Linked DNA regions of Methanococcus voltae PS. The protein of the gene in region 1 binds, or shares a complex with, the protein of each later gene. Links are inferred from orthologs where the notes say so. Each region holds a gene or a part of one and is shown on either strand. Other genes may lie near its edges.

What was found.
Region 2: the proteins of fwdF (region 1) and M2325_RS07895 are in contact, whole or in part, in a cryo-EM structure (PDB 7BKB), measured with the Methanospirillum hungatei proteins. The link is inferred for Methanococcus voltae PS from one-to-one orthologs. Residues at the interface, in WP_011448819.1 of Methanospirillum hungatei: Ser2, Thr3, Leu4, Phe5, Pro6, Lys7, Tyr8, Gln21, Leu23, Leu24, Gln25, Gln26, Asn28, Pro48, Glu49, Thr76, Cys78, Ser79, Tyr80, Cys81, Pro104, Ile105, Lys108, Glu109, Gly110, Thr353, Leu355; in WP_011448822.1 of Methanospirillum hungatei: Ala269, Val270, Pro272, Val273, Ile274, Lys275, Pro276, Met281, Gly282, Met283, Ala284, Pro285, Asp306, Ser307, Cys308, Val309, Lys310, Cys311, Leu313, Phe349, Pro350, Ile351, Glu352, Tyr359, Lys360, Asp363, Val365, Ile366, Asn367, Glu370.

Annotation. Positions count from the first base shown.
Region 1 is NZ_JANUCQ010000001.1:532,041-538,166, reverse strand. Bases 1,436-4,393 are described here. They hold fwdF (tungsten-dependent formylmethanofuran dehydrogenase subunit FwdF), read right to left. Parts: upstream 3,464-4,393; coding sequence 2,408-3,463; downstream 1,436-2,407. Other genes in these bases: M2325_RS02525 (4Fe-4S dicluster domain-containing protein), read right to left, coding at 3,954-4,393; M2325_RS02535 (4Fe-4S binding protein), read right to left, coding at 2,037-2,282; fwdD (tungsten-dependent formylmethanofuran dehydrogenase subunit FwdD), read right to left, coding at 1,436-1,761. In the rest of the region: tungsten-dependent formylmethanofuran dehydrogenase subunit FwdA, read right to left, coding at 1-1,091; more of fwdD, read right to left, coding at 1,375-1,435; more of M2325_RS02525, read right to left, coding at 4,394-4,439; M2325_RS02520 (TIGR02253 family HAD-type hydrolase), read right to left, coding at 4,821-5,495; M2325_RS02515 (energy-converting hydrogenase B subunit P), read right to left, coding at 5,641-5,925.
Region 2 is NZ_JANUCQ010000005.1:68,220-73,045, reverse strand. The notes cover bases 352-3,279. They hold M2325_RS07895 (CoB--CoM heterodisulfide reductase iron-sulfur subunit A family protein), read right to left. Parts: upstream 2,834-3,279; coding sequence 869-2,833; downstream 352-868. Other genes in these bases: M2325_RS07900 (pyrimidine dimer DNA glycosylase/endonuclease V), read left to right, coding at 352-723. Outside these bases: M2325_RS07905 (hypothetical protein), read right to left, coding at 56-187; more of M2325_RS07900, read left to right, coding at 340-351; M2325_RS07885 (Ni/Fe hydrogenase subunit alpha), read right to left, coding at 3,617-4,826. UniProt on the Methanocaldococcus jannaschii protein: Part of a complex that catalyzes the reversible reduction of CoM-S-S-CoB to the thiol-coenzymes H-S-CoM (coenzyme M) and H-S-CoB (coenzyme B).

The sequences.
Region 1 (6,126 bases):
CATTGTAATGAATAAACAGGTCCTTTTGGCGAGTAGATGAAAGGAACTACACCGGAACCAGTTTCGAGCTCAACGTCACAGTTTGCCCATTTTAAACCATTGGTCATGTGCAAATCGTATTCCATTGGCCCATCTGCGGTCATTGTGGTTGTTTCGTCGAGTGTAATTTGTCCAATATCGACCATTAAGTGGTCATGCTTGTTTACATATTCCGCTACTTCTACACCTTTACTTACACAGTCTTTCCAGCTTGTACCGCCGTAAGAGTGGAATTGTACGTGCGTATTGTAGTAAACGGTATCTCTTTTACCGTGTTTAGGTTTTGCTTTAATATCTTTTACACAATCCATCGTATCGAGGGTAGTTTCCCAGTTTCCAGGGTGACCTAAGTTATTAGGGTGCACGTGGATTGAGTGTGGAAGACCTAACATTTCGTTTACTTGTGCTAAACCTCTTACAACGTCTCTTGGTGTGATTCCAAAGTAAGGGATTTCGTCATCTAAACCGTGAACGTTTTTACCCCAACCCCAGGCTTCAGTTCCTCCAGGGTTAACGATTTTAATTGCAAATCCTCTTGTAGCTTTTAAAAGCCAAGCTACGTAAGCAGCACACATATTTAAATCGCCGTTTTTTAAGTACTCTAAAACCATCCAGTTGTTACCGAATAGAGGCATAGCTGCTTTATCAATTTGAGGTAAGTCAACAAACTCTTCGTGAGTGTGTCTTGCAATTAATGGAGGCATAGCTGCTTCAATAACTGTTGTATAACCCATACCTGAGTATTGATATCCTGTTTTGTATGTTGAAGGCACTGAGAATCCTGAGCCTTTTCTTAAGCCCTCTTTATGCCATACGTCTTTTTTACTGTCTTCAGGTCTTAATGTCCTACCTGTATTTACCTTAGCTCCTGCAATGTGACTGTGTGAGTCAACACCACCAGGCATTATGATTTTATTATTTGCATCAAGTACAATAGCGTTGTTGGAAACTTTTTCCACAACTCTACCATCTTTGATACAGATATCCATTTTTTCGCCATCTACTTTATTTGTAGGGTCGTATACGGTACCATTTTTAATAATGTATTCCATGAAATCACCCTTGAATATTTTTATAATATTCAAATTTATTGTATTTATTGCATTTCTTAATATTTTGAATATTTTGAATACTTTGATTATAGATGTAATTAATAATTTAAGGTCATTTAGTTGATATCTTTTTGAATTGTTTGATTTTTATAGTCAATTAATGATATGTTACTTTTTAATGAAACTTTTTAATGAAACTACTGTACTTTATTAACTACTTATTAACTAATTATTAATTAATTATCGAATAACTATCAAATAATTATTAACTAATTATCAAAATTTATTCGAGGTATGATTGTCTCATCAATTCAGTCATTATTAAAACTTTTTTATCGGTTTTTTCAACATCTACCGCAATAGGTCCTTTGTATGATGGCATTGCCGTACTTTCTGTATCTGGTAGTACAATTCTATTTGCCCAAGGTCCCATTGGTATAAATATCATTCCTGCAGGGGCTTCTTCTTTGGTTGTTATTACACTTACTACAACGTTACCATATTCTGATGTAACTTCAATAGTGTCACCGTCTCTAACACCTAATTTTAGCATATCACCAGCATTCATGTAGCAAACTGCCGCAGCATTTTTGTAAAGTTCCAAATTTTTGCCTGCTTCTATGGCTTCACCTTGCCATATGGTTCTACCCGTATTTAGCATGAATTTCATATCATCACCTATTCGGCTAATATCCGTTACTCATTAACCAAATTTTTTATGATTAGTATTTTATTAGGATTATTATTATTATTATTATTATTATTATTTTAAGCTTAAATCTTATTTAATAAAGTTTTAGTTGAATTAGTTTTACTTATTTTTGATATTTTAAGGATTATGAAATATGTTAATAATTAATTTATGAATTACACCGCTATAATTCAAAAATTAAATTTTTATTTTATTAACTTATTTTAGTTAGTTATTGATTAATTGTTAATTATTTATTTTTTAATAATTTCAAGTTCTATTGCATCAACAGGGCAAGCTTCAATACAAGCACCGCAACCACCGCATAATTCAGGTTTTAAAACGGTTACTACCCCATTTTCAATTCTCATTATCAATTTTTCATCACTACTTGGACCTTTGCCACCGAATACATCAGCGTCTTGTGCGTTTACAGGGCAAGCTACAACACAGTTTCCACAACCGTGGCATCTTTCAGGGTACACTTTAAGACTGTACATTTAATCACCTTTATGTATTACGTATATTTTAGGGTGTATGACTACCCATACTTGTTTATTCTCTTAAATCTGAATAATCAAATAAATTAGTTTAACATGTTAGTTAAAAGCTTTATTTTATCAAATTATTTTACTAATTTTGAGAATGCTTTTTCCCAAGCTGGTGCTTTTGCATCAGTCATGTTTATTTTTGTTCTCTTAACATCCAATGCACTTACTGGACAAGCGTGTGTACAAGCTCCACATAATACACATACATCTTGGTTAACTTCAACTCTTGGAGGAATTTCTCCTTGCTTGTCTGATTTAGGGAATACTAAAGCGTTACATGGACATACTGATATACATGCACCACAAGCGTTACAAGCTTTTTCGTTAACAATTAATTCTCCTTCGAAAGGCTTTTGAACTTCGATAGCGTCTTTTGGACAGATGTTAGCACACCATCCACAAGTTACACATAAATCTTTATCGATGTTCGTTTGTCCTTTGATTTCTTTATAGATTTCTGGTTTTGGGATTCTGTTTGCTAATGGACACTTGTAACAGATTGCTTCGATAGCATTGTGTGGACAAGCTTTTTCACATACTTTACAGTATACACAAGCGTCAGTATCTACAACGATTTCTTTGTATGGTTTTAAGGTTTTTGAGTTTAAATCGTTTGGTATTAATTTAATAGCGTCTGCAGGACAGTATTCTGCGCAGATACCACATAATACACACTTATCATTAAAGCTAATTTCACCTAAAACGAGTGTTTTTCTTTCAGGAAGTTCTCTTTCAACTTCGATAGCACATTGTGGACATACGATTTCACATTGTTCGCATAATACACACTTGTCTTGGTTTAATTTGATGTCTCTTTTTATTTTTGGGTATTGTTCCATTTCTTTAATTGATTTGCCGTTGATTGACAAGTTCATTGCATCAAATGGACAAGCACAAGCACACATACCACATAATACACATTTTTCAGAGATATCTAATTTATCAGCTTCGATGTCTCCTTTGAAGATAGCACCTAAAGGTCCCATATCTATAGCTTTTGTTGGGCAAATTTCGCTACAAATTCCGCAACCAACACAAACACAATCTTCCCATTTTAAGATTCTGCTTTCAACGCCCTCTCTTTTGATTTGGATGACGCCGTCATTTTGGTCTTTAATAACATTTTTCATTATATGCCTCCATCCATATGTATAACTACAACGAATAAGTATTACGAATTGTTAACTAACGGTATTTTACATAGTTTATACGTATTTAGCTAATTTATCATAATAAAAATATTAAAATTGTATTTTGTGGGTTATATGATTATAAAGATATTTTATTGATATTCGGATATTGGTATTTTATTGGTATTTTATTGGTATTTTATTAATATTTGATGTCATAAAAAATATTAATAATGCAAATTTTAAAAATATATTAATTTACCGTAGTAATATTGGTCAACAGTTATGATATATCCATGAATTTATATACGTATATATAAATTATTTAATTTTAATTCAGATGATAATCTCATAATAATATTTATGAATTATTTAGATATTAATCTTTACGATTAATAGTTAGGTATCTACAATCTTACAACATATTTACCATAATTGATATAATCCATATAAATTATATCTCAAAACAAATCAATCACGAACTATATGACTATTCAAAATCTTGGGAAATTAACTCAAATTTTGGTTCTCCCGTACTTTTGAACCGTATTGCTGAAACAGGGCATTCATCAATACAATCGCCACACAAAACGCATGCTTCGTGGTCTATAGAAATACCGATATTATCGTTAGTGCTTACTGCGTCATAAGGACACTCTAAACACTTTCCGCAACCAATACAAGCATTTGATTTGTAGATAATAGCAATATTGTACAAAGAATTGATTAATTTCTTAGTAAGTTGTTTATTATCACTCAATGAACTTATTATGGGTATGCTTAACTCCATTGGTAATTTAACAATCTTTTCAGAAACTTCAATTACTTTCTTGGAGGGATACCTACCATGCAAATAATGGGAAACGATTGAGCGATCCATATCAAGATAGTCGGCAATTTCACGTTGTAATTTACCTTCTTTTCTTAAATTTAGCGCTACTATCGATTTAATCCCTGACAATATATGTTCTGGCATACTTTCATCTCGTGTGAGTCATATACATATAGTACCGTACACTATATAAATAATTCTTCTAAATTCAAGTCGAAAACTATATATATGAGTATGAGGTAGGCTAACATTATTTTTAAGCGTTCTTAAAAATAAAATTTTTAAAATAAAAAGATTTTAAGAGTATTAATGAAATTTAAGAGTGATTAACGCTTATTATAATGTTAATACATAATGGTTACATCATTCAATAAAATTGCAAGTAATTTATTATAAAATTCTATGAAAATTTTGGTAAACTTAATAAAAAAAATATAATTTTAAACATGTGTGAGTTAACCTAACATAAATAACCTAATATAAAAAAGTTATAATTTAAGATTAATTTTAAAGTTATAGATTTAATTACATATTCTCCAATAAATCAGGTAGTTCCGAAAGACTATTTATTGAATAATTCGCACTAGTTTCTTTTATATCGCTGTATTTACCCTGGTATATTCTAACGGTTTTCATACCCAAAGATTTAGCAGGTATTATGTCTCTATCCTCCCTATCTCCAATATAAACAACTTCTTCAGGTTTTAAATTCATTTTAGATAGTCCGTGTTCGAAAAATTCAGGATAAGGTTTTCCAAGTCCGAATTCTTCTGAAGTTATAACTTCGTCAAAAAATGGACAAATTGACAATCTTATCAATTTTTCCCATTGTTTTAAGGTGACTCCATCAGTTAATATGCCCAATTTTAAACCCTTGCTCTTTAATTTAATTAAAGAACTTATTGTATCCGGAAATGGTCGCAATAATGAAAACTTAACATTGTGATAGGTGATAATTCCTGTAGCAATTATTTTTGGGTCATGGTCTCCTTTTAAAGCCTTTACCAAGTCATTGAAGTGCATACTATAATTAGAACCTTTTTGTAATATTATACGATTAAGAACTTTTTCAGCTTCTTCTTCTGAATTATGTAATCCTGCGTCCATCATTGCTTTTAAAGCTTCTTTCCGTGCCCTTCGAGCGAATTCTGAAGAATTATAAAGCGTGTCGTCAAGGTCAAATAATACACCTTTTATCACATTTTCACCAAGGCATCAGATTTTGATTTGATTCTTTTTTATTTATTTTATTATTATTATTTTATTATTATTTTATTATTTATTTATTCTTTTTTTAATTTATAGTATTTCTTATTTCTAATCTTTTAATTATATTTCCTTTTTATTATTGAGTAGTTTTAACCTTATTTTGTACCATCTTAAAAATACCAACAAAGTCATCTTCGGTACTAATTGGAACTACGATTAATCCTAAATCCTTATGTCTTTCAACCCATTCGTCATCATAAGCCGGTACATCAATCTTAACTGGCTCATCTAATGGGTTTCCGACTATAACATTTTGATAAGGGAAAGCTTCAGCTTCACCTTCTTCGTAAGGTTGTACTGTTTCTCTAATGTAGCCCCCTAAGGACATTGTTAATTTGGGCAATAATACCATTTTAGGCATTTTTCCACCTTCTAATCTATTAATAAGTCTTTTTAATTTTTTAATTTTAAATTAAGTAATTAGGGATATGTAGTTAAGAATATTTAATTACAATATGTACTTATGAATATATAAAATACAGAATATAATAATAAGTATAAACTATGATTATAAAATACTATAGAATACTATAGAATACTATAAAATATTATAGAATATTAT
Region 2 (4,826 bases), on another replicon or contig:
TAACTTACAATTACCGTTATCGAACTATAGCGTTCGCTAACAAATTACACAGCGATTAGTGCCACCACTGGAATAAAACAACAATTTCTGAATTTAAACTATTTATATTATTTATATTATCATTCAGGTCATTTGCATTCATATTTCGGAAATTATCCATACCCGAGATTTTCGTTATAGGGTTCATTTTAAACACCATTGATTTTTATCATATTTTTATTAATATTTAACTATAGAAATCTTATAATATATATACATTATTGTAGATATATTAATACAAGACTAAATATTAATAGCTACTGTATAATTACGATTTTAACGATATTACAAGGTGTAATTATGGTCAATCAATTTCCTCACTATCCCGCGGTAGCTTTGTGTCAAAAACATCTTGGAAGTGCTCATGTGGAGAGCCATATGCTTTTAGGCTCTTTAAAACGTAAAAGGCAGATAACAAAGCACGTAGAGTATGACCAGGTTGAAGTTGACACCATAAAGGAACGGCATGACGAAATAGCAAAAGAAATGATTAGTAGGGGTTACAACCATAAGTCAGATTTAGAAGATGTATCGCCTCATATAAAACACTTGCCAAAAGATATTTTGCAGAAAAAAGCAAACCGTGGAAACGTTATACACTATTTGCTCTATGTAAAACACTGTCCCGAGTGTAGGAAAAGATTTGCTATTTACCTTAGACGATTAATCGAATTAGGTTACTAATTAAATAAAAATACTAATAAAAATAATAAAAATAATAAAAATAAAAATAAAAATAATTATTTTTTGAAATTTTACAAATTAATAGGAAGGAGTATTAATTTTAATATTAATAAATTAATAAATTAAATAATAAATTAATTAATAATTAGAATGAATCTTTAAAAGCTCCTTCAATTTGACTGTAAATTTGCCCTGTTTTAAAGTGAGATTGCTCAAGAGCTCCACTCGGACAACCTGCCGCACAAGTACCGCAACCTTTACAAAGTGCAGAAATTACTTCTACAGCCATTTTACCGTCTTTTTCAACAAATCTTGGTGCACCGTAAGGGCATTGTTGTACACAAATACCACAAGCTCCACAAACTTCACTATCGATGGTTACAACGATAGGTTCGATTTGAACTTCTCCCTGAGCTAGTGGGATTGAAGCTCTCGAAGCAGCCGCTGAACCTTGTGCAACTGACGCGGGAATATCTTTAGGACCTTGACAAGCACCCGCTAGGTAAACACCGTCTGTTGCAGTATCTACAGGTCTTAATTTAGGGTGTGCTTCCAAGAAGAATCTGTCCGCACTTCTTGAAATGCCAAGTAATTTTTGGATGTCATCCGCACTTTCTGAAGGCACCATACCAACTGAGAGGACTACTAAATCGTACTCTTTTTCTGATATTTCACCTAAAAGTGTATCTTCAGCCCTAATCATTGGATTATCGCTACCAACTTCTTGGAATACTTGAGCAGGTCTTCCCCTAATAAATTGAATACCATATTGTTTTGCACTTCTTTCGTAGAATTCTTCGTATGCTTTACCGAATGCCCTTATATCCATGTAGTAGATATCGATATCGGTTTCAGGTGATTTTTCTTTGATTAATTGTGAGTTTTTCATTGCATACATACAACAAACGTTTGAACAGTATCTGTGACCTGTTTTAGCATCCCTTGAACCAACACATTGAATAAATGCGATTCTTTTTGGTTTTTGACCATCGCTAGGTCTAATTACCTTACCCATTGTAGGGCCGGACGCATTAATCATTCTTTCCAATTCCATCGCTGTCACAACGTTAGGGTAAACACCGTAACCGTATTCTTCTTTTTCAGTTGGGTCGTATGGGTCGTAACCTGTAGCATTAATAATTGAGCCTACTTCAGCTTCAATGATTTCTGGTTTTTGATTATAATCAATTGCTTGAGGGCCACAAACTCTTGAACAAAGACCACAATCTATACAGTGTTCCATATCAATGGTATATTTTGCAGGCACCGCTTGTGGGAATGGTTGGTAAATTGCCTTTCTCATTCCAAGCCCCATATCAAATTCGTTTGGAACGCTAATAGGACATACTTCGGCACAAGAACCGCAACCAGTACATTTTTCTTCGCTTAAGTATCTTGGCTTTTTCTCAATTTTCACTGTGAAGTTACCGATATAACCTTTTACTTCTTTTACTTCAGAGTACGAGTACAATTTGATGTTAGGGTGTTTTGCAACATCCACCATCTTAGGAGCAAGGATACAAATTGAACAATCGTTTGTAGGGAATGTTTTATCGAGTTGCGCCATTCTACCCCCAACTGATGGGGTTTTTTCTACAACAATTGTTTCAAAACCTGCGTCACCTAAATCAAGAGCTGCCTGGATACCTGCAACTCCTGCACCGATAACTAGTGCTCTTTTAGTCACTGGTACATTAAGATAGTCCAATGGCTCTAAGCCTCTTGATTTCGCTACTGCCATTCTTACAAGGTCGTTCGCTTTTTCGGTAGCTTTTTCTTTATCTTTCATATGAACCCATGAACAGTGTTCTCTAATGTTAGCGAACTCAAATAAAAATGGGTTTAAACCAGCTTCTGCAACACATCTTCTAAAGGTAGGTTCGTGAAGTCTTGGTGAGCAAGCTGCTACAATAACTCTATTTAACCCTAATTCTTTGATATCTTTTTTAATCATTTCTTGTCCAGGGTCTGCACACATATACTTGTAGTCTCTTGCAATTACTACGTTTTCGAGTCCTTCGGCAGTTTTAGCTACGTTTTCGCAGTCTACAACTCCGCCTATGTTAACACCGCAATGGCAAACATAAACTCCAATTCTTGGTTCTTCCATAATATCACCGATATTTTGGCTATATAATTAATTTTAATGGTTATTTTTACTTATTTTTACTTATTTTATAATTATTTTATAATTATTTTATACTTATTTTTAATTTAAAGATAGGAATGGTAATATCTTAAGTTAATTTGGTATTTTTTAATATAATATCTTAATTTTACATATTAAATATACTAATAAATATATTAATTTTCCTAATACCTACATTTATCAAAAAAATTATTTTAATGATAAAGCGTTCTTTTTGGTTTTGTCACAAGCGTCTATACATTTAAGACACATTACACAAAATCCTTTGAGTTTATACTCTTCATTTAATTTTAATACGTTTTGTGGACAGATTTCAACACAAGCACCGCAACTATCACAGAGACTCGGTGTAAATTCAATCCTATCGTATTCTTTTTCATTGTGTACAATTTTTCCCATTTGCAAAGCTTCTGTTGGGCATGCAGATACGCAAGTTCCACATAAATCGCACATTTTAAATTCGTTTGCTCTTTCAGTTTTAGCTCTAGAAGGTAATTCAAGACCTTTTGGGTTTACAACCATTATAGCATCATTTGGGCATTTTATCGCACAAGGACCACAATATTCACATTTCTCTCTGTCCCAACTGATACCATTTGTTCCGCCACATGAATTAGCTGAATTACAGCAATTACACATATTTTCTGAATTTAAATTATTCATAAACATCCCCTATTATGTAAATGTATTATTCAATTCTTATTATACGGTTCTTATTATAATTTTATCCAAATCAAGGATTAATTACAATGTTTTAATTAATTTTCCGCCCTGGCAAACGTCCATGGATAACATTTTAGGTTCTTCACCGATGGTATGTGTTGCACAGGATAAACAAGGGTCGTAAGCTCTAATAACCATTTCCATGTGGTTTAAAATGTGAGGTTTTGCATCTTCCGGTGTTTTAATGTATTTTTCAGCAACTTTTTGAACTCCAATGTCCATAGCAGGGTTATTTTGAACGGTAGCTACAACTAAATTAGTGTCGTTAATAATTCCTCTATCGTCGGTTTTAAAGTGGTGTATTAATGTACCTCTAGGAGCTTCAACACAGCCAACACCTTCACCAGTAATATTTTTAGGGTCAACTTCAGCTCTAACGTCTGTATCAACGATTTTATCGTCTTCTAAGAATTTTCTTATTAATTCTGAGCTTGACAATAATTCGATTAATCTCGCGTAGTGGAATAACATAGGTTGATGTGCAGGTTTTCCATAGGTTTTAACAAATTCTTCATAGTATTTTTGAGCGATTGGCGTAGGCATTTTGTCGCATACATTCAATCTTGAAAGTGTGTTAACTCTATAAGCGCCTTTTCCTTCCCCTTCTCCTTTTTCAGTTAAGTAAGGGAATTTTAAGTATGAATAAGGTCTTACTCCTTCAGTAATATAGTTTGCATACTCTGCAGGGTCGAATTCGTATTCAATTTTACCTTCTGAGTTTACAACTCTAATATTTCCTTCGTAAATATCCTGAGCGCCATTATTTACTAAACCCATGTGGTATGATTCAAAATAGCCAAGATTCATTAAATCTTTTTCTTTTAAGTTTTCAACCATTTCTTTTCCGACATTCAATGTTCTTTCAGCTGTTTCAACAAGATTATCAGATAATGTTAAAAGTTCGTCTCTTTCTTCTTCAGTTAAAGGTTTTGACTGTCCGCCTACTATCGCGGTTACAGGGTGGATTGCCCTACCGCCCACTTTTTGGACAATAGTTTGACCTACTTTTCTCATTGCGATTGAATCCTTTATCATATCCATATTTTCCCCAGCAACGCCTAAAAGGTTTCTTTTTAAAGCGTCATCTGTAGTTGGGAACATTAAATCTGGAGAAGCAAGCATACCAAAGTGTAAAGCGTGGCTGTGCACGTTTGAAGCTTGTTGCATTAAATTTCTGAGCATATTTGCTGTTTCAGGTATTTTTACACCGAATACATTGTCAACCGCTTTA